Regions from separate parts of the Oceanispirochaeta sp. M1 genome, predicted to be linked through region 1. Evidence: riboswitches for the same ligand, from Rfam matches in the RefSeq annotation. Region 1 holds a riboswitch; each other region holds the start of a gene.
What was found. Region 1 has a riboswitch for molybdenum cofactor ahead of DV872_RS13350 (aldehyde ferredoxin oxidoreductase family protein). Riboswitches for the same ligand answer to the same signal wherever they lie in the genome.
Positions count from the first base shown of each region.

Region 2: it holds a riboswitch for molybdenum cofactor, as region 1 does, so the genes downstream of both, DV872_RS00865 (Ig-like domain-containing protein) here and DV872_RS13350 (aldehyde ferredoxin oxidoreductase family protein) in region 1, are expected to answer to the same signal.
Region 3: it holds a riboswitch for molybdenum cofactor, as region 1 does, so the genes downstream of both, DV872_RS01485 (extracellular solute-binding protein) here and DV872_RS13350 (aldehyde ferredoxin oxidoreductase family protein) in region 1, are expected to answer to the same signal.

Region 1 is NZ_QQPQ01000017.1:6,200-16,357, forward strand. It holds gene DV872_RS13310 (acyl-CoA carboxylase subunit beta) at 1-290, shown strand, start outside; gene DV872_RS13320 (LacI family DNA-binding transcriptional regulator) at 792-1,811, shown strand; gene DV872_RS13325 (5-deoxy-glucuronate isomerase) at 1,903-2,718, shown strand; gene iolD (3D-(3,5/4)-trihydroxycyclohexane-1,2-dione acylhydrolase (decyclizing)) at 2,715-4,595, shown strand; gene iolE (myo-inosose-2 dehydratase) at 4,605-5,498, shown strand; gene iolG (inositol 2-dehydrogenase) at 5,528-6,541, shown strand; gene DV872_RS13345 (FadR/GntR family transcriptional regulator) at 6,667-7,371, opposite strand; molybdenum cofactor riboswitch at 7,561-7,688, shown strand; gene DV872_RS13350 (aldehyde ferredoxin oxidoreductase family protein) at 7,753-9,483, shown strand; gene DV872_RS13355 (hypothetical protein) at 9,483-9,917, shown strand; gene DV872_RS13360 (MoaD/ThiS family protein) at 9,914-10,147, shown strand.
Region 2 is NZ_QQPQ01000001.1:212,473-222,630, forward strand. It holds gene DV872_RS00855 (MFS transporter) at 1-596, opposite strand, end outside; gene DV872_RS00860 (endonuclease/exonuclease/phosphatase family protein) at 604-1,698, opposite strand; molybdenum cofactor riboswitch at 1,835-1,991, shown strand; gene DV872_RS00865 (Ig-like domain-containing protein) at 2,045-2,476, shown strand; gene DV872_RS00870 (iron ABC transporter permease) at 2,558-3,514, shown strand; gene DV872_RS00875 (ABC transporter ATP-binding protein) at 3,511-4,332, shown strand; gene DV872_RS00880 (ABC transporter substrate-binding protein) at 4,386-5,465, shown strand; gene DV872_RS00885 (hypothetical protein) at 5,467-6,237, shown strand; gene pabB (aminodeoxychorismate synthase component I) at 6,246-8,003, opposite strand; gene DV872_RS00895 (hypothetical protein) at 8,122-8,400, shown strand; gene DV872_RS26350 (hypothetical protein) at 8,449-8,637, shown strand; gene DV872_RS00900 (iron-containing alcohol dehydrogenase) at 8,716-9,885, shown strand; gene DV872_RS00905 (diguanylate cyclase) at 9,880-10,158, opposite strand, start outside.
Region 3 is NZ_QQPQ01000002.1:60,927-71,084, reverse strand. It holds gene DV872_RS01495 (ABC transporter permease subunit) at 1-1,807, opposite strand, end outside; gene DV872_RS01490 (hypothetical protein) at 1,866-3,275, opposite strand; gene DV872_RS01485 (extracellular solute-binding protein) at 3,299-4,783, opposite strand; molybdenum cofactor riboswitch at 4,773-4,908, opposite strand; gene DV872_RS01480 (YhcH/YjgK/YiaL family protein) at 4,984-5,442, opposite strand; gene DV872_RS01475 (amidohydrolase family protein) at 5,572-7,197, opposite strand; gene dctP (TRAP transporter substrate-binding protein DctP) at 7,471-8,466, shown strand; gene DV872_RS01465 (TRAP transporter small permease) at 8,564-9,094, shown strand; gene DV872_RS01460 (TRAP transporter large permease) at 9,108-10,158, shown strand, end outside.

The DNA of each region.
Region 1 (10,158 bases):
TCCTCGCGCTGCCCATTGCAGAGATCGCAGTAATGGGTGCTTCAGGCGCTGCTAATATTATTTTCAGAAATGAAATTAAAGCAGCCAAAGATTCAGATCTTATTCGTGAGATAAAGATGCATGAGTACCAGGAAAAGTTTATGAATCCCTTTTCTGCAGCTTCTCTTGGAATTGTGGACGATGTGGTTGCCCCTGAATCAGTGAGGAAGGAGCTTATCAGATCTATGGAAATGTGTGCGGATAAACAGGAAACCCTGCCGTATAAGAAACATGGAAATATACCGCTATGATGTTTATAAAAAGATTAAGAGATAAGAATCGAAATAAGAATAGTTTTGCAGCAGAAGCAAATGATGTCCGATATGTTCCCGAGCATGTGCCCGGAATATATTCAGATGCTTCTGTATGGACTCAAAGAAAGAAGTAGGATAACCCTTTTTTCCTGATCCGGCCCGATCCCTTTTAACCGGGGGATCGGGCATTTTTTATCTCATAGTAATATAGCAATTTCCTGTACAGAGCTGAGAACTGCAAACGTTTGTATTTATTCTTCCTTTCGTGCATTGATTCACTCTTTATTTTTTTAATTCCAACAGTCAGTTTTTATCTTTTAATTGATAGAAAAATATATTTTAAATACATGTATGGTATGTATATAGATGTGTAACTAGAAATGAGGTAATAATAAAACTTGACAATACAATAGTTTCAGTATAATAATCATAGTTAATGACAACGTTTGCAAAGAATTGCAAGATATCCATTGTCTAAGATTATTTATTGAGGGTTTAATGAAACAGGTCACCATTAAAGATATTGCAGAAATAGCAGGAGTCAGTTTCTCTACAGTCTCCCGTTGTCTCAATGACAGTTCTTTAGTGTCTGATAAAACAAAGTCCAAGGTGAACAAAATTGCAGATGACCTGGGTTTTGAGTTTAATGCCGGTGCAAGAAGTATGATTACAAGCCGGGCCGGAACAGTCGGTATTATCATGCCTGAGCAGTACAAAGAATCTAATGTAAACGTCTATCACAGTATGCTGATGAACAAACTCCGTACGAGTCTGGAAAAGGCTGATATGGATCTGATCGTTTCCCATCAGCAGAATCATTATTCCGGTCAGAATAATATTATCCGGCTGGTAACAAGAAACAAGGTTGATGGTCTGATCATTCTGCTGGAAGATCTCAGTGAAGAGAGCTGCGAGTTTCTTGAGAAAAAATCGGTCCCCTTTGTATGCATTCACTATCCTCCTGGAAAAGTGGTGCAGGACCAGGACGTGGTTTATACAGATCACTATATGGGGGGACGTCTTGTAGCAGAGCATCTGCTGAAAAAAGGCAATCAGACATTTGTCCTTATTGCAGAGGAAGAGAAGCATCTGGAGTACAGACAGAGAGAAGACGGATTCTGCGACACAATTGAAAAGGCCGGATTCACGGTAAATCGATATTACAGTGATTCCTCATTTGATGCTGCCAGGGCTGTTGTCAGTTCAAATATCGAAGAGATCAAAGAGTATGACGCACTGTTCGGCTCCAATGATCTGATGGCCCTGGGTGCTATGCAGGCTATGAGGGATGCAGGAATGATAATGCCTGCTGATATGTCTGTTGTCGGTTATGACGACACCGAATTCTGTCTTTATAATAATCCGGGGCTTACATCAATTCATCAGCCTCGGGAAGAGCTGGCTCATATATCCTGTGACCGCCTTTTTATGCAGATTGAGAAAATGAAGAATGGGGAACAGCTGCTGAAGAAAAGAATCAGCATACAGCCCGTTCTTGTACCACGTGAATCATCCTGAAATAGGATAATCTCTCTCTTTTGAAAGTGAGAATAATAAAATAAAACAATCAGATATCAGTAAGTGACTGAGTATCTGCAGGAGGAATTATATGATAGTAAAAAATCAGATACAAGATTCTGGGTATACCTCTATAACAGAGGAAAATGGAATCCATTCGGATATGCTCCTTGATTTTGGAATTCTCAGATTATCTGCCGGAGACGTTTGGGAAGACGGTGATCAGATCAAAGAACGGGCCTGGCTTCTGATTTCAGGTGAACTCCGCTTTGAATGGCAGGGAGAAGAAGCCGTAATGAAACGCTCTTCCTGTTTTGAAGAAAGCCCCTCTGTACTGCATGTACCTAGTGGGGTGGAGGTAAAAATAACAGCATTGTCCGATGTCGAGATTTCTGTGGAAAAGAAGACAAATAGTAAAGATTTTCCTTCTAAGCTATACAGACCTGAAGATATCAGAAGTGATATCTTCGGTGGAGGAATAATGCATGATGCTGCCAAACGTACTGTCCGTACTGTATTTGATGGTGAGATTGCCCCTGAATCCAACATGGTTCTGGGTGAGGTCATAAATCATCCCGGCCGCTGGTCCAGTTATCCCCCCCATCATCATCCTCAGCCTGAGATTTATCATTACAGACATTTTCCTGAGCAGGGATTCGGAGTCTCTCTTCTGGATGAAGAAGCTTTTTATACAAAAAATGGCGATACATGTCTCATCAATGGGGGTAAAACCCATTCACAGGTGACAGCAGCAGGTTACGCCATGTATTACATCTGGATGATTTCCCATCTTCCTGAAGACAGATGGCTGCCGTCTACCAGATATTTCAAAGAAGAGCATAAATGGCTTATCGATCCTGAAGTAAAGATCTGGCCCGAGCTGAAACATGAAGGAACAAAAATATGAAAACAGTCCGAATGACCATGGGACAGGCCCTGGTTAAATTTCTTGATAATCAATATATCTCCTTTGATGGAGAAGAAGAAAAATTTGTAAATGGTGTATTCGGTATATTCGGACACGGATGTGTTGTCGGGATAGGGGAGGCTCTTCAGGAGCCTGATCACTCTCTCAAATTCTACCAGGGACATAATGAACAGGGTATGGCCCATGCGGCTATTGCCTATGCAAAACAGAATAACCGCCGGAAAATAATGGCCGTGACTTCCTCCATCGGCCCCGGTGCACTCAATATGGTGACAGCTGCCGGCCTGGCTTCAGTTAACAGAATCCCGGTCTTACTCCTTCCGGGTGATTCTTTTGCCTGCCGGCAGCCCGATCCCGTCCTTCAGCAGATGGAGCAGTTTAATGACAGTACTGTAACCAGCAATGATGCCTTCCGCTCTGTCTGCCGTTACTGGGACAGAGTCAGCCGCCCCGAGCAGCTGATGTCTGCGGCCATGAATGCCATGCGTGTTCTTACCGATCCTGCTGATACGGGTGCAGTCTGTCTGGCCCTGCCCCAGGATGTACAGGCGGAAGCCTGGGACTATCCGGTGGAATTCTTTGAAAAACGGGTTCACTTCATTGAGCGCCGTTCTCTATCAGATGATGCTGTTAAGAGAGCTGCTTCAGTAATTACTGAAAGCAGTAAACCCCTTGTTGTCTGCGGCGGAGGAGTCCGCTATTCAGAGGCCGGAGAAGCTTTGGCCTCATTTTGTGAGAAATTCAATATTCCCTTTGGCGAAACACAGGCCGGTAAAAGTGCAGTGACCTGGGACAATCCCATGAATCTTGGAGGCCTCGGAGTCACAGGAGGTCTGGCAGCCAATGTTATTGCTGCGGAAACAGATCTTGTTATTGCTGTGGGAACAAGACTTTCAGACTTCACTACTGCAAGTAAATCATCATTTAAAAGGGATAATGTAAAAGTTCTCTCCCTAAACGTTAACAGTTTTGATGCCTATAAGATGAATGCTTTTCCCTTCCTCTGTGATGCGAAAGCAGGACTGGACTCACTGAGTGCAGAACTGGAGAAAAAGGGATGGAAATCCTCTTACAGCAGTGAAATTGAAGATGCAAGAGCTGCCTGGAAAAAGGAAGTAGATCATCTCTATTCTGATAATGAACTGGGACCCAATGGAATCTACTCACAGCTCAGAGCTCTTGGGATTATGAATGAAGAGATTTTTGATAAGGATGCAATTATTGTAGGTGCTTCCGGAAGTCTTCCCGGTGATCTGCAGAGAGTCTGGAGATCAAGACATAAAGATACCTACCATATGGAATATGGATTTTCCTGCATGGGCTATGAAGTTTCCGGCGCTGTAGGTGCAAAAATTGCCGCACCTGATCAGGAGGTCTACTCCATGACCGGTGATGCCAGTTTTGTAATGCTCCATTCAGAACTGCTTACCAGCATACAGGAAGGCGTCAAAATCAATATCATGCTCTTTGATAATAACGGATTCGGCTGTATTGATAATCTGCAGACCAGCCAGGGGATTCCCAAGTTCGGCTGTGAATTAAAATATCGAAATCCTGAGACAGGACGTCTTGATGAAGGTGGAAAACCGATTCCCGTAGATTATGCAAAAATAGCCGAAGGTTATGGATGCAGAGTCTGGAGAGTTCATAATTCAGAAGAGCTTAGAACGGCTCTGGCTGAAGCTAAAGAGAGTCCTGTAACTACACTCCTTGATATCAAGGTTGATTTTGACTCCATGTCAGAAGGATATGAAAGCTGGTGGAGAGTCGGTACACCCGAAGTTTCCAAAAAAGAAGCTGTTCTCAAAGCCAATAAAGAACTTGTTAAAAATATTGCAGAAGCAAAACAGTATTAGAGGTAAAAAATGAATAAAGACAATGTAAAACTGGCCATGGCTCCCATCGGCTGGACCAACGACGATATGCCCGATCTCGGTGCGGAAGTCACATTTGAACAGTGTGTCAGTGAAATGGCTCTGGCAGGGTATGCAGGTTCTGAAGTGGGAAATAAATATCCTAAAGATCCGGCAGTCCTGAAAGAGCATCTGGATCTGAGAGGGCTGAAAATCTGTAATCAGTGGTTCAGTTCTTTTCTGGCTTCACAGCCCTTCGAGCAGGTTGAAAAAGATTTCAGAGCCCAGCTCTCTTTCCTGAAAGCCATGGGTGCCGATGTTATCGGTCCTTCAGAGCAGACACGTTCCTGCCAGGGTGATACAACTACATCCGTTTTCAGTGGAAAAGCTGTATTAAGCACAGAAGAGTTCGCTCAGATGTGTAATGGAATGAATAAACTGGGACATATTGCCAATGAAGAAGGTCTTAAGCTGGCTTTTCATCATCATATGGGAACAGGTGTGCAGACTGTTGAAGAGACAGAACGATTTCTGAATGACACAGATCCTGCAAAGGTCTCTCTACTCTTTGATGCCGGGCATTTTGCCTTTTCCGGAGAAGATCCCGTTGCAGCATTGAAAAAGTTTATTGGAAGGGTAGGCCATGTTCATCTTAAAGATATGAGAACTGATGTCTATGCTGATGTAAAGTCCAATGATTCATCCTTTCTTGATGCTGTCAGACAGGGTGTCTTTACAGTCCCCGGTGATGGTTCAATCGATTTTCCTTCAATCTTCAGTATTCTGGAACAGAATGAATACAGAGGCTGGATGGTTGTTGAGGCAGAACAGGACCCGGCTAAAGCCAACCCCTTTGCATATGCCAAGATGGCCAGAGATTACATAAGAAAAAATACAGGTATCTGAGAAATAGTTTTCAGAACCGGGAGATAAAAATGAAGAAAAAATTGAATATCGGCATCATAGGTGCCGGAAGAATCGGAAGGGTACATGCCGAAGGAATCTGTAATCAGATTTCCGGAGCATCAGTTAAAACTATGGCTGACCCATTTATGAATGATGAGACTGCTGCCTGGGCACAGTCCATGGGTGTTGAATCAACAACTAAAGAATACAAGGATATTCTAGCTGATTCAGAAATTGATGCTGTTCTTATCTGTACTCCTACAGATACACATGCACAGATTACAAGAGAAGCGGCAAAGGCAGGAAAGCATATCTTCTGTGAAAAACCCATTGACCTTGATGTCGAAAGTATCAAGCAGACTCTGGCAATTGTTGAGGAAGCGGGTGTGAAGTTCCAGATTGGATTCAACAGACGTTTTGATCACAACTTCAGAGCCGTAAAAGATGCTGTGGAGGCTGGCAAAGTCGGTGATCCCCACATGATTAAGATCGTTTCAAGAGATCCCTCACCACCCCCCATCGAATATGTAAAAAGTTCCGGTGGTATGTTTGTTGATATGACCATCCATGATTTTGATATGGTCCGTTATTTAAGCGGCAGTGAAGTAGAAGAAATTTTTGTTCAGGGTGCTGTGCTTGTTGATCCCGAAATAGGAAAGGCCGGTGATATTGATACCGCACTGATAACTATGAAATTTGCCAATGGTGCTATCGGTTGTATCGATAACTCCAGAAAAGCGGCCTATGGATATGATCAGCGTGCTGAAGTTTTCGGCAGTAAGGGATCTGTTGCGACTGGAAATGATACACAGTCTACGGCAGTACTCAGTACTGAAGATGGAATCATTTCTGAAAAACCTTTTCACTTCTTTCTTGAGCGTTATATGGCTTCCTTTGTACAGGAACTGAGAGAGTTCTGTGAGGCTATTATCAATGATACAGATACTCCCCTGGGCGGCATTGACGCATTGAGACCCGTACAGATTGCAATTGCAGCTGGTGAATCTTTGAAAACAGGAAAGCCTGTAAAACTCAATTATTAATTAAGCAATAGAACAGCTTGAAAAGCCGTTTCTTCGAGAGTTGCCTTCTTTAATGAAGGAACTCAAGGGGAAGCGGTTTTTTTATTGGATTTTAAATAATTAAGGGAATAATCGAGGCTGAATGATCAGCGGATATTCAGGCGGCTTTCAATATTTTCGATATGAGAGCTGAAGGTTACAACTGACTGGTTGATTTCACCGGATCTGATTGTATCAACAATATGCTGATGTTCAGAAACAATCAGAGAACGGTCGGAATAATCATCCTGGGATTTTACTATCTCTTCATACATAAAGGATTTAAGAGTCTGGTATATGGCATAGAATAGAGTGTTTCCGGTACTCTTAACTATGATGTTATGGAAATTGTAATCAGCTTCTACGGTTGTTTCAGGAGAGGCCGATTCAATTCCGGCTTTCATCTCATCAACCTCTTTCTGCAGCTCTTTCAGGACTTCTTCAACGGCTTCAGATTTTTCCATAGACTGTCTTGTCAGGTTTATTACACTCCAGAGTTCGATTGCTCCTCGGGTCTCGATAAGTTCATGTTGTTCTTCTTTACCCATCAAAATGGCCCAGGAGAGTGCTTCGGTGGAAATATTAGCTCTGTCTGAAAGAAAAGTGCCCTTGGCAGCTTTGGATTTCAGGACTCCGAGATAATTGAATATTTTTATGGCTTCACGAACTGAGGAGCGGCCTATTCCGAAACGTGCTGCAAGTTCATGTTCTGTAGGCAGTTTGTCTCCCGGTTGATACTCTCCGGAGGCAATAAGCTCTTTTATCTGCTCCATTACCTGCTCTACAACTGTTTTTTGACGAATTTTGGCCATCTATGACTCCTATTGTATGACAATACAACATTTGTAGAATTCAGACAACAGAGAAGGCATAATTTAAAGATTTAATTCATAATATATGGGCCTTGGATTTTTATCCTCCGATTTCTGATTTGTACACATGAATTGTTAATATAAAGTAACAATTTCATTTACAAATGACCAATCTATAATATACTTAAATTCAGCGTACTTCTCCGAGTCTTTATTCCTAAAGTCTTTTATTAAGACAAAGGAATTCTGACCGTAAGGGTTCTGGAGAGAAATCTCAGAGCCTTCCGTGTTTGAAAAGGAGATACACCGTCCGGACTTTTAGATATCCGGGTTCAAATACGGGAAATATGGACTGTTGAGGTCCTTATAAAGGAGTTAAGTATGGATAAGATTCTGCGCATCAAAATGGGTTCCACTCCGGAATATGTTATTGAAGATGTGGGTGATTATGCCGGTATCGGCGGAAGAGCACTCACTACTAAAGTAATTTTCAAAGAAGTTCCTCCTCTCTGTCACCCTCTGGGTCCTGAAAATAAGCTGGCCATTGCTCCCGGTATGATGTCCGGTTCAGCCGCAGCTATCTCCGGAAGACTCTCGGTAGGTTGTAAGAGCCCCCTCACCGGTGGAATCAAAGAATCCAATGCAGGAGGACAGGCCGCCCAGGTTCTGGCCCGTATCGGTTATGCCGCAATTATTCTTGAAGGACAATCTCCTGAGGGTAAACTCTATACTCTTGTTGTAAAAAAAGATGAAATCTCAATTGTAGAGGCCACTGATATCACTGGACTGAATAACTATGATGTTGTTGAAAAATTAGTCGCAAAATATGGCGACAAGGCTGCCTATATGTCTATCGGTACAGCAGGAGAGAGAAAACTGGCAGCGTCTTCTATTGCCTGTACTGATGTTGAACTCAGACCCACAAGACATTGCGGACGTGGCGGTGTGGGAGCCGTAATGGCAGCAAAGGGAATCAAGGCCATTGTTCTTGATGACAGCGGATGTTCAGTGAGAAAACCTGTAAATGAAGATGCCTTCAAGGCTGCCAATAAGCTTTTTATCAAGGGAATTAAGGCTCATGGTGTTTCGGGTCAGGGACTCCCTGCGTATGGAACCAATGTTCTTGCCAATATAATAAACGAGGCTGGTGGATTCCCTGTAAATAACTTCTCAAAGGGTCAGTTTCCCAATGTTCATAAAATCAGCGGTGAGACACTGGCTGAAACAGAAACAGCCCGGGGTGGCAAGGCAACCCATGGATGTCACAGAGGCTGTGTCATTCAGTGCTCCGGTACCTATGTGGACAAGGAAGGTAATTACGTCACCAAGCAGCCCGAATATGAAACAGTCTGGGCCCATGGACCCAACTGCGGCATAGATGATCTTGATGCCATTGCTCAGATGGATAGAATGGATGATGACTTCGGTCTGGATACAATTGAAATGGGAGCCACCATTGCGGTTGCTATGGATGCAGGTATGGCCGAATTCGGTGATGCCAAAGCTGCCATTAAACTTCTTCAGGAAGTAGGGGATGGAACTCCAATGGGTCGAATCCTTGGAAGCGGCGCCGCTGTGACTGCAAAGGCATTCGGTCTTGAAAGAGCTCCCGTTGTCAAGGGACAGGCTATGCCTGCCTACGATCCCAGACCCATACAGGGAATTGGTGTTACCTATGCGACTACCCCTCAGGGTGCCGACCATACTGCGGGATATGCCATTGCCACAAATATTCTTAAAGTGGGCGGATTTGTAGATCCTCTTAAACCTCAGGGACAGATTGAACTCTCAAGAAATCTCCAGATTGCCACTGCGGCCATCGACTCTACGGGAATGTGTCTCTTTATTGCATTCCCCATTCTTGATCAGCCTGAAACTTTCAATGCCTTTGTAGATCTTATAAATGCATTTTTCGGCCTGAGTATGACTGCAGATGATGTGACCGCACTTGGTAAATCTGTTCTGACAATGGAGCGGGATTTCAATAAGGGTGCAGGATTCACAAAAGAGGATGACCGTCTGCCTATGTATTTCAAGAGAGAAAAACTGGCACCCCACGATGCAGTTTTTGAAGTAACAGATGAGGAACTGGATGAGGTCTTTAACTGGTAATGCGAAGAATTGATAAAGGATCATGTGACGGAATCTTCCTGAGCAGCGTCCTTCAGCAGGGTGTTCTTGTTGAGTACATGCCCGGGGAGACTGTCACATCTTTTATCCTCAGAATCCTCTCTCTTGATCCTGAAGGGATGGAGAGGGAGGTACAGACCCTTATCCTGAATAACGGCTGTGTGGATGAACCTGATTCCACCAGGCTGGTTTCCGGGGATACAATTGTATTGTCCGGAGCCATGCCCGGTCTGGTGGGGGCCATGCTCCGCTCTAACAGTCCCATCAAGGCCATGCGGAAGAGCATGAGCAGCGGTGAGGATAGAAGGATCAAGGTTGACGGAAATCTTGTGCGTCTCAAACTGTTCAATACTGTTCTTTCTGATCATAAAAATGATATTCTGGAACTGGGTTTTTATGCGGAGGATGTGGTTTGAGTGCAGGGGTTGTTAAAGTAAAAACATTTGCGACACTGAGTACTCTCTTTCCATCGGTTCCGGATTTTCCTCTTCAAACAGGGGATCGTGTGCTGGATATAATGAACAGAATGGGTATCCCACCGAAAAAAGTAACTATTATTTTTGTCAACAATGTCCATGCCGAACCGCACAGTCCTCTCAAAGACGGTGATGTGCTCGGACTCTTTCCGCCAATAGGTGGAGGTTGAGAGATTGGGGG
Region 2 (10,158 bases), on a different contig from region 1:
TTTCTGACAGACTGCTCCGTTGACTTATCAAGTTCCCCCGGATAGGACATTATCAGCAGAAAATTGATTACATAGGGGATTATAGAATATAGGAAGATCATCTCATAGGAGCCGTTATAGAATATAATAATCCCCGCTATAAGGGATGATAATGCGGCGCCTTTTTGAGACCAGGATCGGGTATGTCCGTAGTAGGCAATCTTCATGTTATCCATTTTATTTATCTTCAGATAATCCATAAGTATCCCCTTATGGGTTCCTGAGCGGAATGCCTCAGCTATTCCGTAAAAAAGGAAGGCGAAAAAGAAAAGCCAGTAGTTATCTGAGATATAAAAAATCAGAAATGAAATAATATAAACAAGAAGTGATGCGATAAGAGAACGCTTTCTGCCAAAGTTGTCTGCAATGATTCCTGAGGGTATTTCAAAAAGATTGGTGGTAATTTCACGTAGAGCATAAAGAGTTCCAATCTGTGTAAAGTTCAAACCCTTCTCAATAAGAAAAAGGATAAAGAAAGCATCAAAAAAACGGAGATTTTTCAGAAAACCATAGAAGCAGAATTTGTAGTACTGTCTGTTTTTAAGTATGTTTTCCATTTGCTTCCTATTTCATGCCGACTCGCAGCATAACTGGGTTATGATCGGAGTTTGCAAAATTCAGGTCGATTCCTTTCACTTCAAGAATATCAACATTGGGTGATACCAGGAAGCCGTCTATTACACATTTGAAACTCTTTCCCGCCTCATAAGGGTCTTTCAGTGAACGGTTTGTCGCCACTTTCGGATCAAAAGCCCAGGACCAACCCGGCATGGACCAGTCTTCAGGCAGGGGCTGGTAGAATTCCTGGGCAGTTTCAGTGGATGTGAACTGATCAGCATCGGTGCCCGGCATAAAGCTGTTCCAGTCTCCACCTATTACTACATACCGACCCTTCTCAAATTCCTCGGAGGCCAGCGTTTTTATGAACTCAAGCTGCTCTTTTTTAAGAAAACCGCCCTTGTCATAGGCCGATGTATGAAGGTTTATGAGAACCCACTCCCTTCCGGACTTTTCCGGTAGTACTGTCATAAGCAGGCAGCGGTCCAGAAAGAAAATCTTCTTGGGCCAGGTATAGTTACCCGGCAGGGCATGCCGCTCCGCCTTCTTCATTGTGTAATCAGAATATACTGCCAGGCCTGAATGGACTGAGCCGTACTGAGTGCCGATGATCCGGGGGGAGGGGATATATTTTACTCTGTAATTGGATGCAAAGGCATAGGATTTACCTCTGAGAATATCTGAAATCTGCTCCAGTTGATTATCTTTATAGGAGCGGGTACTTTTCCAGTCTATCTCCTGAAAGAAATAGATCTCTGCAGAACTCTCATTTATGGCCTTGTATATACCTTCTCTGTAAGAAACATACTCCTCTCGGGGAGCCCTGATGCGCTCTCCTTCATCCATAAAGAAATCCATGTCTCGGCCAAGGCCGCCGTAACCGATGTTCCAGTTGAAAATATCCAGAGTATCACCGGCAGTCTCCCGACTCTGATGAGTTATTGAGACTGCTTCAAGGTCTTCAGGCTTATAGTCAGTGAGGGTGAGCCATAAGATCAGAAGGATAAGGGGTATAAGAATAATCAGGCAGATTTTCAGCAGTGTTTTCATGTGTGAATCCCTTAATAACTCAACCATGGAGTGGGTTGTGTGTATAATCAAAAAATTTACTATAACATCAATTGTATTCAGGATGATTCTTTTTTTTTAATTCAGAAGGAAAAAGGCCTGCAATGAAAGGTCCTGTCTGCTTTGTATTCTCTGAAACTTCTTGTAGAAAGACTTATAGCGGTGTTAGTATGAATTAAATCTTCGAACTGTTGTTTTCTAAAGGATTTTCTCATGTAGAAATTATTCCATGAACTTCAGTCGGTGTACGGATATAAGTCTGTACCAAGGGTCTCTCGGGAAACTGACAGGCCTCCCTGTTGGAAAGGAGATACACCCTATTCGGATATTATATTCCGGCTCCTCTTTCATCACTACACTTTTCTTTTCAGGAGTTTCTATGTCATTTCAGTCTTTGCAGAAAAAAATCTTTGTTCTTATTGCTCTCAGTCTTCTGGTTCTGTCACCTCTTGCCGCCGGTGATAAAACCGTAATGCTTGACTCAAGTGATCCTCCTGCAGCTGCTGTTGATGTTTTGGTGGATGCAGAGTTTGTTCTGACCTTTACCAGCAATGTTATCAATATGAAGGTTTCAGATAACAACAGAAGCTGTTTTACCCTGCTTAATGACAATGGAGAATCGGTGGCCCTTGAGGTTCTTATGGCTGATGATCAGATTGAGCCTGAGTTTAAACGGATTATCAGAGTGAAAGCACATGAGAATCTGAATAAAGACTCTGGGTACTCAATTGTTATTTCCGGAAAGCTGAAGGCTAAAAACGGTTCCACCCTGGGAGAGGATACAACAATCTCTTTCCGGACTGCACCGTAAAAGTACCCGAATCCTGTGGAGTTCCTGAAGAGGCATAAATCCCTTTATTATATTCTTCTCATTTCTGTTCCACTCCTTGTCATGCTGGGCTCACTTTTTGTGGGGCGCTATCCTGTGGGAGGGGGGGATGTTCTGGGTAGCCTTGCTTCAGTATTCAGGGGCGGGCCGCTTAATGACGAGGGTCCCGAAAGCAGAATTATCCTCTATATCCGTCTTCCCCGGGCTATCCTGGGGATGCTTGTGGGAGGGAGTCTTGCTGTTTCCGGTGCATCCCTTCAGGGGCTGTTTCGTAATCCCCTTGTAAGTTCCGGAATGCTTGGTGTCAGCTCGGGTGCAGGCTTTGGTGCGGCACTGGCGATTATTCTTTTTGGTACCTCCATTATGACGATTGGTTTTTCCTTCCTCTTCGGGCTGCTGGCAGTGATTTTCAGCTTTATGGTGGGAAGAATATATAATGCCAAGGCACATATCACTCTTGTTCTGGGAGGGATGGTGATCAGTTCACTCTTTTCAGCCATGCTCTCATTTCTCAAATATGTGGCCGATCCCTATGATCAGCTTCCTGCTATTGTTTTCTGGCTTATGGGGAGTCTGGCTTCAGCCCGGTATCAGGATATTCTTATTGCAGGAATTCCCATGCTGGCCGGTTGTCTGGGACTCATCTTATTCAGTTATAGAATCAATGTACTCTCCATGGGTGAACGGGAGGCCGGGACTCTGGGAATCAATGTTCCCGCTGCCCGCATCTTTGTTGTTATATGCACCACCCTGGCTACAGCAGCTGCGGTCTGTGTGAGCGGCAGTATTAACTGGGTCGGCCTTATTATTCCCCACATGGGACGGATGATCGTGGGCAGTGACAATCGCTGGCTCCTTCCCTTCAGCTTCTCTCTGGGGGGCTGTTTTCTTATTGTGGTGGACCTGATTTCCCGTTCAATCAGCGGCAGTGAGCTTCCCCTTGGAATCCTTACATCATTTCTGGGAGCACCCTTCTTCATTTATCTCCTCTACCGGACAAAGGCACGGGGCTGGCAATGAAAGATCATCTCCTGGAAGTCGAAAATCTTCATTTCAGTTATGGCAGTAAACAGGTATTGAAAGGTCTGGATCTGAGTCTGGAAGAGGGAGAAGTCCTCTGTCTTCTGGGACCGAACGGCTGCGGCAAGACAACACTGCTGGACTGTATACTGAAGCTTCTTACCCCCCCTTCCGGATCTGTGACCATTATGGGGAAAGATCAGAAGAACCTGAATCCTCAGGAGCTGGCAAAAATTACAGCCTATGTTCCTCAAAAGCACAGCAGTCATTTTCCATTTACTGTTTCAGATTTTGTACTGATGGGACGGACTCCCTATACGGGTATTCTTGGAGCTCCGGGAAGAGAGGATCGGAAACTGGTGTTGAGGGTTCTGACAGAACTGGGTCTGGAAACCCTGAAGGACAAGGATTACTCAAGGCTCTCGGGAGGCGAAGCCCGTATGGTGCTTATCGCCAGAGCCCTGGTTCAGGAGGCACCCCTGCTGATTATGGATGAACCCGGGAGTCATCTGGATTACAGAAATGAGATCCTTATGCTTGAGACCATTCTTTCTCTTGTAAAAAACAGAAAGCGTTCGGTCCTCATGTCCACCCATTCTCCCAATCAGGTCTTTTTTCTTGAAAACTGCGGACTCCCTGTCAGGGCGGCAGTGCTGCAGGAGGGAATCATACAGGAATCTGGCAGGCCTATGGATATCCTGACTCCAGAAAATCTTAAAAGAGTGTACGGAGTCCGTACGGCTCTTGTAAATCATATGGACGGGAATCATTCCATAAACAATATAATTCCCATCCCTTCCAACAGAAAGGCTGAATAATGGATATAAGAAGATATAGGGAACGACAATTATTATTCCACGTGATCACCTTGATGATTTTTGTAGTCAGTCAGCAGCTGACAGCCCGCGGGATGCAGGATCAGCCGGAGCAGCTGAACCAGAATCTGTCTGAGGAGAGCTCTGTTCCGGAAGGACGATTGATTACAGATTCCTTCGGCCGGGAAGTGCTTATTCCCGAATCAGTTGAGCGAGTCGCCTGCCTATACGCCTTTTCCGGTCATGTCACCACCATGCTGGGCTGTGGTGAGGATATCGTTGCGGTTGTACCCGGGCTGAAAAGGGATAAAATGCTCAATCAGCTGAATCCCTCACTGGCAGATGCAGCGGTAACAACTCTTGACGGAGTGGTTCATATTGAAGAACTCCTCAAAATGGAACCCGATCTTGTTTTTCTGAAAGGAGAGAGTGCCCGTCTGGAAGCTGAAGTGGAGAAGCTGGAGCGTTTTGATATTCCCTATCTGGTTATTGAATACAAGAGTATTGAGGAACAGATGGAGGCCATCAGTATTATTGCTTCTGCACTGAACCGTGAGGAGAAGGGCCGGGAGTTTAATCATTACTACCAGCAGACCATGGACAGAGTGAAGAACCTCCTCAGCTCTCTACCCGCTGATAAACGGATCAGAGTCTATCACTCTGTGAATGAAGCGGTCCGAACCGATGCTGCCGGAACTCTACCGGCTGAATGGCTGGAGATCTGTGCTGTAGATAATGTCTCCATTGGAGAGACTCTTAAATTCAGAGACAATAAGTTTTTTGCCTCCCTGGAGCAGATTTATCTCTGGGACCCTGAAGTGATAATCTGCAATGAAGGCGGTGTAGACGAATATCTTTTGAGTAATGAGATGTGGGGCGGCTTAAAGGCGGTAAAGAATAAGGATGTGTATCAGATTCCCATCGGGATCTCACGCTGGGGACATCCCGGCGGTATGGAGACTCCCCTTGCCATTCTCTGGACAGCCGTCACTCTCTATCCTGAATATACTGGGGATATAAATCTCGATCAGGAGATCAGAGAGTTTTATTCCCGCTTCTTCTCTATCGATATTGATGATGAAACCATTGCCCGTATCAAAGATGGCAGCGGTATGCGTGCACCCAAGGGAGAGTAAAATGAAGCTGCTGATTGCCTTCGATGATACAGATAATCTAACCAGTCCGGGAACAGGCCACATCCTGGAAGACTTTAGAACCCTCAGCTCAGAGCGTGGCTGGGGACCTTCAAAGAGGATCTCCCGGCATCAGCTTTTTGTACATCCCGATGTTCCCTATACATCTCATAACAGCGCCATGTGCTTTGAACTGGAAATTGAAGAAGACCATCCTGATCTGGTGGATCAGATAGAAAAAGAAGCCGTGCGTTTTCTACAGGAGAGATCCGCTGAAGGTTCAGATCCGGGGCTCTGTATTCTTGAGTATCATAAACTCAGTAATAAAGATGAATTTATAAGCTTCGGACAGAGGGCCAAGGGGGAAGTCCTGAGCAAATCTGAGGCCTACGGTCTGGCCGAACGCTGTGGTATCCGCCTGTCCGAACACGGAGGAACGGGTGATGGGATAATCGGGGCTCTGGCAGGAACCGCTCTGCGCCTGCAAGGCATGGACGGCCGTTTTCGGGGACAGCTGGAGGGCCTGGAAGAGGGGAGAGCCTATGATTCCAAAGAGCTTCTGAATCATCCGGGAATAGACAGAATAGCCATTCTTGAACCCGGTGCAGTCCTGGATCATCTTCAGTATCATGATCCCTCAGAATCTCAGCTGTCAGTCCGCCTGATTGATAAACCAAAGACAATTCTGTACCAGGGTGAATCCCTCTTTCTTCTGAGCCGGGAAGAGACAGAAGAGTTGAGCAACTGGACAAGGACTCAACTCAAGCGCTTTTGAAATTATTCTCATTCACTGTAATTGACTCTCATAATACCTCTGACAGAATTGATAAGGTAGATTTCATCTGCTTCAGCTATTTCTGCTGCTTTGACAACTCTCTCCTTCAGAACTCCCTGTTCAAGCATCTCCTGTCTCATGGTACCGGCTAAAAGCCCACAGCTCACGGGAGGAGTGTAATGAATCCCTTTCAGAACAAGTACAATATTGGCAATGCAGCTCTCTGTGATTTCTCCCTGTTCATTCCATAGAAGTACATCATCATAATCAGGATTCTCCTTCAGAAGATTCTTATAGATCTCCCGTTCTGTAGTCTTATGAAAGAGAAATGGATTTCTGCTGCTCATAGGATAATCAGCTCTCTTCAAGGTCCTGAGGCCCTTGGAATCCTGCTCATTCAGGGGCTGTGCCTCAATGTGTATTTCTCCATCTCTATCAAGAAGCAGCCGTACTCTCTGAGCCTCTTCACCCCTGAAGCTTCCGGATGTTTTTTCTAAAGCCTTCTTAATATCTCCCGTTCTGCAGGGATAGTCAAAGTAGTCTGCCGATTCTTCAAGGCGTTTTATATGTCGTTCCAAAAGAATGAATCCATCTTCTTTTGTCCATTTCAGTGTTTCCAACAGTGAAAATACTCTCTCTTTTCTACTGAGAATACCTGTCTTTGTGAGTGACTCTTCATATTCCCCTTCCATTGTGGAGTCCCATACTACTCCACCTCCAGTTCCATATCGGGCTGTCTGTTCGTTTCGGTTCATCATGGCCGTCCGGATGGCTACATTGAACTGTGCCCTTCTATGGGGTCCCCAGTATCCTATTGAACCGGTATAGAGTCCCCGGGCTGTGGATTCAAGCTCTTTAATAATTTCCATTGTTCTGTACTTGGGGGCTCCGGTTATGGAGGCGCAGGGAAACAGGTTTTCAAGAATCTCCGGGATTTCTGCATCCGTTTGGGCATGGACTTCTGTTGTCATCTGCCAGAGTGTCGGGTATTTCTCAATTTCAAAGAGCCTGGGTACCCGGACTGTTCCGCTTCGGGCTATCCGTCCCAGATCATTTCGGATCATATCCACAATCATCATATTCTCGGCCCTGTTCTTCTCTGAATGGTAGAATTCCTGAGCAATCTTTCTATCTTCTTTGGTGGTCATTCCTCTGGGAGCTGTACCCTTCATCGGTTTTGTCATTATCCTATCCCCGTTCAGTGAGAAGAAAAGCTCGGGGGACGCAGAGGCTACCACCATATCACCGTAATCCAGATAGGCCCCGTATGAAGCATTTTGTGCCCTCTGCATCCGGCAGAACAGATCCCGGGGGTCTCCATTGAACTCTGCCTCCAGTCTGTATGTATAATTAACCTGATAACTGTGACCGGTTCTTATATATTCCTTTACAGCCGAAAACCCCTTATTGTATTCATCTTTGCTGATGCAGGGAGTCCACTTCAGTTCCTTATTATCTTTTTCACTGCTCTCAAAATGCAGTTCTTTTATTATCTCCGGCGCCTCGTAGAGGGAGAATGAAAGGAGGGGAGTCTTTACTTCCTGAGAGGCAGGCAGAGCCTTATCAAAGCCCGGTGAGGCATCATAGCTGATAAATCCGGCGGCATAGAGTCTTTCACTGCAGACCCTTTTATGAATATATCTGATAAGTGAGGGTATCTCTGAATGAACTGTTGTGCTGTAGACAGCAAGGGGATTCCTGAAATAAAGCCAGTGTCCCTCGGCGGCATCATGGATGAGGGCTTCTCCTTTCTGTACCGGAATCATCTATACCTCCTGTCTCAACTGAAGCCAATGTATCATGATTGGTATTTTAGTCTCCATTCTTATGAGGGTATATGTTTTTTTGCTCTATTTATTGCCCGGGAACAACGATAGTGCCGATATGAGGCCTCTCTATTTTGTACCGGAACGATTTTCTCCTCTTCTTTCAGATGCAGCTGGGAGAGGAGGAGTGTATTTCAGCCTTTCTCCCCATGAAAATGAAGATCTTCCTATACGTCTTTTATGCGGCAGAGCCTGTGTTCTCCTTGCCGGGGGGCTGTCATGTGATCATATTTACAGGGTTTTGCAGATAGAGGATATTTCCTATTTTAATAATTGTTTCAGGTCATATAACAGTATGAGCCTGGAAGAGTACCAATCCTGGGCTCTTACTCTATAGAGATACTTGTATTCACAGAATATTTCATTATAATGAATATTGTTAGATATGCCTAATTGCGAGGATGAAGTGTCAAAACTGGATAAAAAAATGTGTAAGCTGGCCAAGGAAGGTCTGAAGAAAAAGCAGGAAAGTGAAATATTTGCCGAAGTACTGTCTCCCCGGTTCATATGTAAAAAATGTCTGAGGGTCTCTACTGACAAAGATCTGCTCTGTGATCCGAAAAAACTGGTTTAAAGCTTTTACCATTAGTATCTTTATTGAAAGACTCGGTCTCAGAGTCTTGATAGTGCAAAGATAGGAGTAAATATAATAATGGATAATTTTATTTTTAGAAATCCCACAAGAATATATTTCGGTAAAGGGATGGAGCTTAAGGTCGGTGAAGCGGTCAGTGTTTACAGTAAAAAAGTACTTCTCCACTATGGAGGAGGATCTATAAAAAGAACCGGTCTTTATGACAAGGTGACTGCATCTCTCAAAGAGGCAGGAATAGAGTGGGTTGAACTTGCAGGTGTAAAACCTAATCCCCGTCTCTCTCTTGTTTATGAGGGAATAAAAATCTGCCGTGAAGAGAATATTGATTTTGTTCTTGCAGTAGGTGGTGGTTCTGTCATCGACTCTGCCAAAGCCATAGCAGCAGGTGTTCCCTATGAAGGTGATGTATGGGATTTATATGAAGGTAAAGCACAGATTGTGGAAGCCCTCGGTATTGGAACAATTCTGACTATTCCTGCAGCTGGAAGTGAATCCAGTTCCGGAACTGTTATCACGAAAGAGGAGGGTGAGCTTAAAAGACCCTTCGGTAACGAACTGTTGTATCCCGATTTTTCAATTCTAAATCCTGAGCTGGCCATGACCCTGCCTCCTTTTCAGAGAGCCTGCGGTGTAGCCGATATGATGGCGCATCTTTTTGAACGTTACTTCACCAACTCCCATCCTGTTGAACTGACAGACAGACTCATCGAGGGTGCGTTGAAGACCATAATCCATAATGGCCCCCGTATTATGGGAGATGATGCAGATTATGATTCCTGGTCAGAAATCATGTGGTCAGGTACATTCGCTCATAACGGCAGCCTGGATACAGGACGTATTGGTGACTGGGGTTCCCATCAGATAGAGCATGAAATGAGCGGTATCTATGATGTTGCCCATGGCGCCGGACTTGCTGTCGTATTTCCGTCCTGGATGCGCTATGTCATGAAACATGATATCAAGCGTTTTGTGCAGATTGCTGTACGGGTATGGAATGTTGAAGCTGATTATTATTCAGATGAAGAGACTGCCGAAGCCGGTATCGTCGCTCTTGAGAAGTTCTGGCAGTCTTTAGGACTGGCCACAAAGCTTGACGGACTTAATATTCCCGCTGATAGACTAGAAGAAATGGCCGGTAAATGTGCCGGAGAAAATGATAGAGCTCAGGGGCAGTTTGTTAAACTTTTTAAAAAGGATGTTCTGGCAATTCTGCAGGGAGCATTATAGTATAATTTTGTTCCGTCCCGTTTCTTTTGCCCTGTAAAGGGATGTATCAGCTTCTGATATCATAGATTCGGGACTCCCGCCTTTATGAACTACTGCAATTCCTCCAGAGAATGTCACCGATAGTCTACTGGAGGATACTTTTCTATTGGAGAAGCTGATACGCAGTTTGTTGATCAGAGAAAATGCATTTTCAAGATCTGTGTCGGGGAGGATAATAAGAAATTCTTCCCCTCCCCAGCGTGATACCATATCAACCTTCCTTAAAGAACTCCG
Region 3 (10,158 bases), on a different contig from region 1:
TTAAAAAAAGAAGGGGTGCCTGAAACCCGTTCCATCCGGAGATGAATGCCAGCATTACTGTCGTCAGAAGAGGCGGGAGTGACAGGGGCAGCAGAATCCTGAAGCTGTATTTCAGTTCTCCCATACCCTCAATCCGGGCAAGATCTCTGTAGGAGGAGGGGAGGTTCCCCAGGTATGCCGTCAGTATAAAGAGGGCTATGGGTATGGAGTGATAAAGATAGATCAGTATCAGTGGAATATAGCTGTCCAGCAGATTCATCCCTCTGAAAAGCCGGTAGAGGGGAATCAGTGAGTGCATTCCTCCGGCCATTCCCATGAGTTGAATAATTGCCAGAAAAGCCAGTGTTCTCTTCTTTCCGGCCTTATCCAGATATACTGCCCCGGGAAACACAACAAACGGGAGGAGTACTGCAGTCATTCCTGCTAATACAAATGTATTGGCGAAGTACTTGAGTATCCCCTCTTCTGTAAAGATTGTGATGAAGTTTTTAAGACTGGCCATGGGGGGGATGAAAGAGTCTATATAACAGGCGCTGATTCCTGACAGGCTCATCCAGATCAGCATATAGAGAATCACTGCACTGAGAAGATTGAAGATATACATGCTGATTCCCGATGCAGCCTTCACTCCTTTGACCGGGATAATTGTTCTGAAGCTTCGGATTTCTCCCTTTGCAGATGAACTTTCCTGAAAACTGAAAAGCAGGGCCAGCAGGGGGATTATTATTCCGGGATGGAACCCTGCCAGAACGCCTTCTGTACTTACAAAGAACAGAACAGATGTAAGATGAACAGGGAGCAGAATCTTCAAGAGACGGTCTCTTTTGAGTATGGCGGCAATCATATATCCGGCTGCCAGTGACCAGAGCATCGGCCTTCCTCCGGGGAGTAGAGCCAGAGCGGATAGAATCAGGAGTATCCTCAAAGGTTTTTTCTTTCGGATCAGAATCCAGAGGGACATAATAAAGAGTACGAGGACAGCCATAATCACTGCATAGGCTGCATTGATTCCCCAGTCGTTATGCTGCAGGAATATTTCATACAGAAAGACACCTAAGGTCGTGGTGGCTCCAATGATATGCCTGTCAGTGATTCCGCTGATCAGAGGAGGGCCGCCGGATGTCAGCATAAATACAAGAGTAAATTCCTTGAAGGCCTTGATAAAGTTCAGTACGGCCATGGCCAGAAGTGATTCTTTGATTTCCGGAATATAGATGGATCTGGCAATCTCGGCATCCCCCGCACCATCCAGTGCGGCAGCTTCAATTACAGAGCGGCTCACCTTCCTCATATGTCCGGCAAAAACAAAGGTGGTAACAGGAATACTCATCCAGAGACTGACCAGTAGGGCTCCAAGAAAACCGGCGGCAGGATCAAGCATCAGATTGATTTGTATTCCCGTCAATTTGCTGATAATGGATTCGCCTCCGCTGCCATGGAGGAACGCTCTCCATAGGGGAACCGCAATATAGACAGGGATGCCCCAGGGAATCAGCAGCATAGGGTATAAGAATGATCTGCCCGGTTTGAGGAGTCTCAGTGCAAGGAGAAAAGAGAAAAACAGACTGAGGCTAACATTGAGAAAGGCCCAGATTACGGTAATATTCAGACTGAAGGGAAAGGCCGCATCTCCCAGGATGGTCCTGAAATTCTCCAGACCTGCAAAACTGCGTTCTCCGTAATTATCATGAAAGAAGCTGTCTTTCAAAGCGGTCGCAAAGGGTGCTGCACCGATTAGAATAATCAGGAAAAGGATAGGGAGGATGAGTAATCTGTTTTCCAGTGCGGTCTCTTTTTTTATTTTCATCATGGTAAAAAGAAAGGGGCCGGATAACCAGCCCCCGCTTTTATTCTAATACACCTACTTAATAAATAAGGGTAATTTTTTCTACATTTCTGACAGCTTTTATTCCATCGGGAACCAGGGCTGCGTCTTTGTCCCATACCAGTCTGAGAGGCCAGTCGCTATCATCAAGAAGAGAATCATCGTCTCCGGTATACATGGCGATAATAACATCGTCATTTCCTTCAATCTGAGCATTGTCCAGGGTTACTGAGAAGCCATCACCCGCTGCAATTTCAACAGCCTTGTATCCGGTAGGACGTTCCAGGAGTCTCCAGAGAGATATTCCCATATACTCGATATCCTGATCTTTTTTCTGGTAGTAGTAGGTAACCTTGTTTTTATTTACAGACACACCGCTCTGCATGGTCTGACGGTCAAAAACTTCTGTCAGATCTTTCTGTACAATAGTCAGACCGAAGTCTTTAAAGGGTTCACCCTCTGTTACGATCTTCTTGATCATTCGTGCAGATACATGGCCGGTAATATTGGGGTTCTGTGGACCTACTTTTACCAGACGTATATAGCCGGGATCTTCGGGCATGTACTCACCATTTTCTTTAAATGCCAGAATCCAGTCTCCATCGGTCTGATCCAGGAGCATGTCTCCCCCGTAACTCATTTCATAACCATCCATGGCAATAATCTTGATGGCGGACTCGACTGTTACGTCCATTGATTTTGAAAGCAGGGGAATCAGTTTGACTCCACCGTAAATCCCATCAGTCGTATTACCGTAGCTGTTAGTGAAACTGCCTTTGTCTTCTACGTAAATATCCATGGCTTCCAGGTCGGCAATAGTGTAGGAAGATATATTGTTATTGATATCTAATATAAAATCAAAGCTGTTCTGTGTAAGATCAACAGCTGCCAGGCTGAGTTCAATGCTAACCAGATTACGTACCCATGCCTTGCCTGTAAGATTACCGGCAATCTGGGGAGATACGGTTTCGCCGTCTATACTGTCCACCAGTAGGACTTCTTCAGAAGAGGCATCGGCGCTGTTGAAGCTGGCACTGTATCCGTCTGCGGCAGTCAGTGTTATGTCATAGCCTTCTTTCCAGAGATCTTCCTGGAATTCATAGGGCATGCCGCCTGAGGGATCATCAACCATAGCGACAATATCCTTCAGGAGTATTCCACTGTAGAGCTTTGTTTCACCCTTTTTTTCAAGGCTCATCTCAACAGAGCTTCCATCTTCAGCTTCCTTCCAGGAGCTGAGCTGGCTCTGCCACAACTCATCGTTGCGTACTCCCATCAGTTCAATTCTCCAGCCCTCTCCTGCGGGAGTCGCAGAGGAAATATCATCCACTTCTGCCACAGCAGCTTCACTGTTCCCCCCATTTTCTGCGGCTACGGGATTGCCTTCAGTTGCGCATCCTATGGTGAACAGCAGGAATGCCGTCAGCACCAGATACAATAATTTTTTCATCTCAAACTCCTTTATAAAACCAATTAATTTTTTATTGAATTGTTCATCAGGGTCTGTCCCTTCTCCAGAGTCTGGTGTACCGACAACTGGCCTGAGAGTGCGAACCTGAGAAGTTTCCACATATTATTCTTATAGATGCTGTATATCTGCTGTGGAGGGACCACGGTTCCTCTTACTACAGTTGATTTAAGAAGGGAGAGATATCCGTATGATATTCCCGGGATATCCAGTACATCAACTCTGGCCGGAAGTTTTGCTAATGCAGGACAGAATCTTTGCTGTACTCCCGCACCGATCATATGCTGCAGAAATCGGCGGGCCAGAATGGGATGTTTAGTCTGCCGGGTCATACAGAAGGACTTGAAATCCAGTAGAGGAGAGAGAGGAATCCCTGTCATCTGATTTATAGGGTAGGGGAGAACTCCGAACTCCAGCCCCAGAGACTCGAAGTAGGGGACAGCATAAGAGCCGCTCATTATCATTCCTACTTTCCCTGCAATAAACAGGGCATCCATGGCATCTCTTTCAAGGGGGCTCAAAAGTTTTTCTTCCTTTAAGTCGAGGATATAATTCAATGCCTCTTCTGTCGCTTTATCATTGACTGTGATTATTCCCTTAGAATCTATAAGCTCCCCTTTTCCAAAGGAAACCTGAAAGGGAATCAGCCAGTTGGAGGAGTAGGCATTCCAGGCCAGAGGATGAATCTTGTTATTCCTCTCTCTTATCTGCCGGGCTGCCAGCTCCATATCATTTAATGTCCAGTCGGGAGAGGGTACTGAATCAAGCAGATTCCTGTTGTAATAGATCAGCTGTGTATCAAAGTAGAACGGGAGGGCCCATAGTTTGTTGTTGAGAGTAAAGGCTTCAGTACCCTGTATGATAAGATCTGGAGTTTTTATATATCCAAGGTTCTGAACAGCCCTGGCTGAAACCAGTTTTTCTACGGCACTGGATTGGATCATCACAAGGTCAGGTACATCTCCTCTGGCCCTTACAACTGAATGTAGTTTCGAATCGGGACTGGGAACTTCTACTGCCTTGATACTGATGTTGTGGTGGTCTGCAAAGTTTTCAATTTCATCTTTGAGAGCATCAACACCTTCCCAGGACAGCCAGACCTCCAATTCATCAGATTCCATGGCTGTTCCCTTGAAATTCAGCTGAGTCAGGTCATGATAAATCCTGTCTTTGAATATCAGACTGAGGCCTGATGAATTATCTTCACTTACCAGTAGGGCCTCGGCCCAGTATTCACCCAGGTCATCATTTTTTAAAAGATTTTTTGATCCGGCGTTGCGGATATCCATCTCATATACTTCCTCCATAAGAGGCAGTGTTTCGAGAAGTGAGCAGCCTTTATAATAAAGGCCGTCGAATGAGTATGTTGATTTTCTCAGGTACTCTGAGTCCATAAGCCTCAGAATGTCTGATGTCCTATAGCTGTACTCCTCTGAAAAGAGAAGGACCGGTATAAGGATTATCAGAAGGATAATTCCTGCACGTTTCAATGTATTTCCTTTCCAAACACGGGAGGCTGTTCTGTTTCCGGAACAACCCTGCGGGCAAAGACTCATGGATCGTGCCTGGAAAAGGCAGAATCTGTAGAGGCAGAACCTCGGAAATTAGTTAATAGCTGTTATTCTATTGCGCCGCAACCTTCGGGTCAAGATCCCATAAAGGTTCCGGCGTGTTTATCAGAAACAGATGATTACTTTTTGATCTTTAGAACCAGTTTTTTCACCTCTCCGGCAGTCCTGCCTCTGATGCTGCAGCCCGGCATATGAGAATCCTCGGGGTAGAACACTGCAAAGTCTTTGACATCAAGTTCACACTCAGTAAAAGATGTATGAGAGTAGAGTTCAACATCTGTATCTGGATTATATTCTGTTGTAACTGTTAAATAATCAGGAGTGGTGTAGCCCATCATTTCGGAACCGGAGATCATATACTGAATATCAATATAGTTTCTGTGTGCTTCAAACTGCTTTTCATTGACAGCCTTAGTTGTGTAGCCCTGAACCAGAGCGAAGATATTGTCTCCGTCTATTTCATAGCGGCCGAGTTCCATGGATTTCAGATCTGATTCCCGGATGAAATCAAAGGCTTTTTTAAAGCTCTTGTGGAGTACTTCGTATTTTGCCGCATTGGCGATTGTATCTAATATCATTACAATTCCTTCTGTTCCCGGGAATTTGGTTTCTCGGGGAGTTCATCACCCCTGGAGAGAATCTCTCCAGAGTTGATAGTTTAACTTACTATAGCTTGTACTGAACTGTGAATATATAGGGTCCCATAATTAGATGTGGATAAACATTCCCGGCATTTCACTGCCTACAGGATTTATCTCTTTAGCTGTTTCAGGAGTTAAAAGCATCTTCCCATTGATTATGACCCTTTTTATTCCTTCTGGTGGAAGAGGAATCCCATTCTCATCTTCCCTGTCGCTGATGGTTTTCTCATTTAATACAACCAGATCGGCATAGTATCCTTTTCTGATATATCCCCGCTTTGGTATTCCCAGTCTTTCCGCAGTGGCTCCGGTCATCTTTCTAATGCTCTCTTCGATACTTTGAATATTGTGCTCCCGGCTCAGTTTGAGGATGCGGGGGATAGAGCCGTAGATTGCAGGGTTATTTATACCCTCTCTTTCCATCCATGCATCAGTCTGATAATGGACTTGAGGGTGGGCGATCATCCTTTTTAAAATCTCGGGATTGGAATATCGCTCCATCAGGACGGCGGCAGTACCGTTACTCAGACGGACAAGATCGCAGAGAGTCTTAAAGCTGCTCTGTCCAAGGTTCCGGGCAATTTCTGATAGATACAATCCATTATATTTTTTCCATTCGGGATATACGGTATTTGTTACTCTGATCTGCTCAAATCCAAAGCCTAGAACAAGCTCCATTGCCTTTATTTCCACCCAGAGTCTCTTCAAGGCTGACTTACTTTCCACATTCTTATTAAGGTCTGCCAGAAACCATTCAGGGAGGATTACATTTATTCTGCTGGCACCTAGTGAATAGCCATAGGTATCAAAGTGGATATCCACCCCTCTGACTTTGGCATCCTCCAGAAGCTTGAATGCCTTATCCGCACTTTTCCAGCTCTGTGAGCCTACAAAGATCAGATGAGAGAACTGGAGGCGGACTCCAGTCTCTTCAGCCAGTTCGATCATATCCTGAATTGCCAGAATATGGTGGGGAGTTCCGAAGGGTTTCATAGGATAGGTTCCGGAAACAGCAGAGGCTGCTCTCGGGTGTACCGCAAGTACCTTATTATGGGATTTTACCAGCTCTGCTACGGCTTTCAGCTCTTTTTTGTCGGCAAAAATACCGGGTTCATATTGGAGACCCAGGGAAATCCCGCAGGCTCCCTGCTTCAGACTCTCATCCAGAAGACTCAGAAGCTGCTTCAGTTCTGCATCTGTCAGGGGATTCGCATCGTAGCCTCTGATGGAGGTTCTTGTGGTTCCATGACCTACATAAGAGAGGATATTCATGGGGCTGCCGTTCTCTTTGATATGTTCTTTATAACCTGCTGCATTCTGCCAGCTGAGTTTTGCCCGGCCTGAACGGAAGATATTATCACTCAGAAGTTCTCTATAGGGATGGGATACGGGGAAACCGAAAGTACTGAAACCGCAGTTTCCACCTACTGCAGTTGTGATTCCCTGCTGAAGAAAGGGCATCATCAATTCCCTGCTTCCTTCGTTTCCGGCAAACCAGTCAAGGTGGGAATGAATGTCTATAAACCCAGGCGCCACAATATGGTCCTCACAGTCTATCTGAGGAAGACCGTCATCAGGAGTCTCCTCCTGTATTCTGATAATTTTTTCATCTTCAATTAGAATATTACCCTCTTTGGCGGTAGATCCTGTTCCGTCGATGATACGACCGTTTGTGAGCCAGTAGCTTTTCATTTTTATTTTCCTTTTTTAAAACTGAGGCATGAATATTTTTCCCTATGCTTCCATAGTTCCAAAATATAATAACATGGTTTGAGTGATAACTCATTCAAATTTATTTCATCCATAACGGCAAGAGAATTTGTTTCAAATATTGCTCTCCATAAGCTCCTGTTCTCCGGCACTTTCATGGATCAATAGTTAACAGAGTTAAAATATTGTAATAATTGTTGCCAAATGCATACTTGTATGGTAGTGTGTTTGTATATTATATCAAAGGAGAACTTTGTGAAGAAAAATCTTATTATTCTTGTAGTTCTGTCTCTTCTACTGAGCGGCAACATTTTTGCCGGCGGTCAGCAGGAAGGCGGAGACGCGTCTATGGCTCAAGCCACTAAATTATTTATTGCCGGTACCAGCGGTAAGGAAGACACACAGTCCATGGGTCATTTTGACTATGCAGAAAGATTGAATGCAACTGGAGCTTTTGCTGCAGAAGTTAAGATCAACGCTGTAATGGGTGAAACTGATGATGTTACCGAACAGGCTATTCAGGGTGTTCCTGTAATCAATGCTACCGACCCCGGTCGTCTGGCTGCCTATGTTCCCGAATTCGGTCTGGTTCAGATGCCTTATCTGCTCCCCGATTACACCTACCTGAACAAAATCAGAGATACCAAGCTTTATGCTAAATGGGACAAAGATTTCCAGGAAAAAGGTCTGAAACTGGTTACTGTTAACGGTTATTCCGGTGTTAGAAGCTGGGTAACAGACTTTCCTGTAACAACACCTGCTGATCTTAAGGGTGTTAAAATCAGAACTATCGGTTCCGATCTTTTCGTAAACTCTGTAAATGCAATGGGTGCTATCGCTACTGCTCTACCCTGGGCTGAGACATATCAGGGAATGGAACAGGGTGTTGTAGACGGATGTGAAGCTCAGATCCCCGGTATCTACTCCATGAGATTCTATGAAATTAAATCTTATGTAAGTCTTTCCGAGCACTTTACTCTGATTGCCTCAATGGTAACCGGTACTAAGTTTTTCGACGGACTTTCTGCTGAAAACCAGACAATCCTTCTGGATACAGCTTTTGATGCTTACAAAGACAACCAGGAAGTTGTTGTTTCCAAGTCCAAAGATTATATCAAGGAAATGGAAGCTGCGGGTGTTACTTTTCTCGAAATTGACAAGACTCCCTTTGTAGACGCTGTACAGTCTGTATACGTAGACATGGGATTCTCTGAACTGAAAGACGATCTCTACGCAGAGCTTGGACTTTAATTCACAGTCAAATTAACCATTAATTAAAATAAGCCGGCAGCTTGTCCGAAAGTATGAACTGCCGGCTATTTTTTATAACCCGAGTATTGAGGAATAGATGAGAAAGATATACGAGATCTATTGTAAAATACAGGAAATGATTGTGGGGACAGTATTTGTTTCAATCGTTATCCTGATTTTTTCAGCCGCTTTTTTCAGACAGTTTGATAAACCCATTGTCTGGGCGGATGATATTGCCAAGTTTCTTTTTTCCTGGGCCGCTTTTCTTGGCGCAGATGTTGCCATGAGACATTCCCGCCTTGTCGGTGTGGATCTGCTTGTGAAAAAGTTCAATCCTAAAATCGGTAAAATTGTACAGTTATTTGTATTTTTAATAATTATTGCATTGCTTTCGGCCTTTGTTATTTATGGTACTAAACTGAGCATAGAGAGTGTGGACAGAAGTTTTCAGACCCTGTCGAATTTCAGTTATTCCATAGTTACAGCATCCCTGCCGGTGTCTTCTCTGATGATGATTCTGACAGCCTGTATCAAGATTGCCAAAATAGGCATCAACTTTAAGGATGATGAATATAATGTTCTTCGCGATATTCCCGGGGATGAAGCTCCCGTTAAAAGCTGTTGCTAGGAGTTAAAACGAAATGACATTACTTGTAATTACTTTTTTCTTTTTATTGGCTATTAATATGCCCATCGGTTTTACCATTGGTATCTCCGGAGCGGTCTTTTTTCTCACCAGTGATATGATCCCCTTTTCCATTACGGTTCAGAGGGTTGTTGCACAGACCCAGTCCATCGCTTTTCTGGCGGTTCCCTTCTTTATCTTTGCAGGAAACCTGATGAATAAGACCGGAATCACCTCTCGTCTTCTCCGCTTTTCTTCTCTTCTCACAAGAAGAATGGCCGGTGGTATGGCTCAGGTGAATGTTGTACTCAGTACCATGATGGGCGGTGTATCAGGGTCGGCTGTAGCAGATGCTTCCATGCAGGCCCGTATTCTCGGTCATAACATGGTAAAGAAGGGGTATCCAAGAGGATATACTGCAGGAATCACCTGTCTCTCCTCCCTGATTACAGCTACCATTCCACCAAGTCTGGGCCTGATCCTTTATGGATTTGTCGGAGAGGTCTCTATCGGTAAACTTTTTATTGCCGGTATTGTTCCCGGATTTCTAATGATGGTATTCCTGATGGCTACAGTAAGCATTACTGCCAATAAGCATAAATATGATATGCCCGATCTGAGTGTGGAAAAAATCACATTTAAAGAAGTCTGGGTAGATCTTAAAGACTCAATCTGGGCTCTTATGTTTCCAGTCATTCTAATCGTTGGAATCCGTTTTGGATTGTTTACACCTTCTGAAGCAGGGGCCTTTGCAGTTGTATATGCCCTGTTTGTAGGTAAATTCATCTATAAGGAACTGACCTGGGATAAATTCAGGGCTGCCTTGAAGGATTCCTTTATTGATAACGGTGCAATCATCCTGATTATTGCCCTCTCCGGTATCTTCGGTTATGCCCTCTCTCTTGAGAATGTCCCCGGACAGATCGGATCACTCCTTGTGGGAATCACCAGTCATCCTCAGATTATGCTGATCATCATTGTCCTCTTCCTGGCTGTTGCCGGTATGTTTATTGACAGTAATGTAAGCGTTCTGCTTTTGACTCCTATTTTTCTTCCTGTTGTGAAGG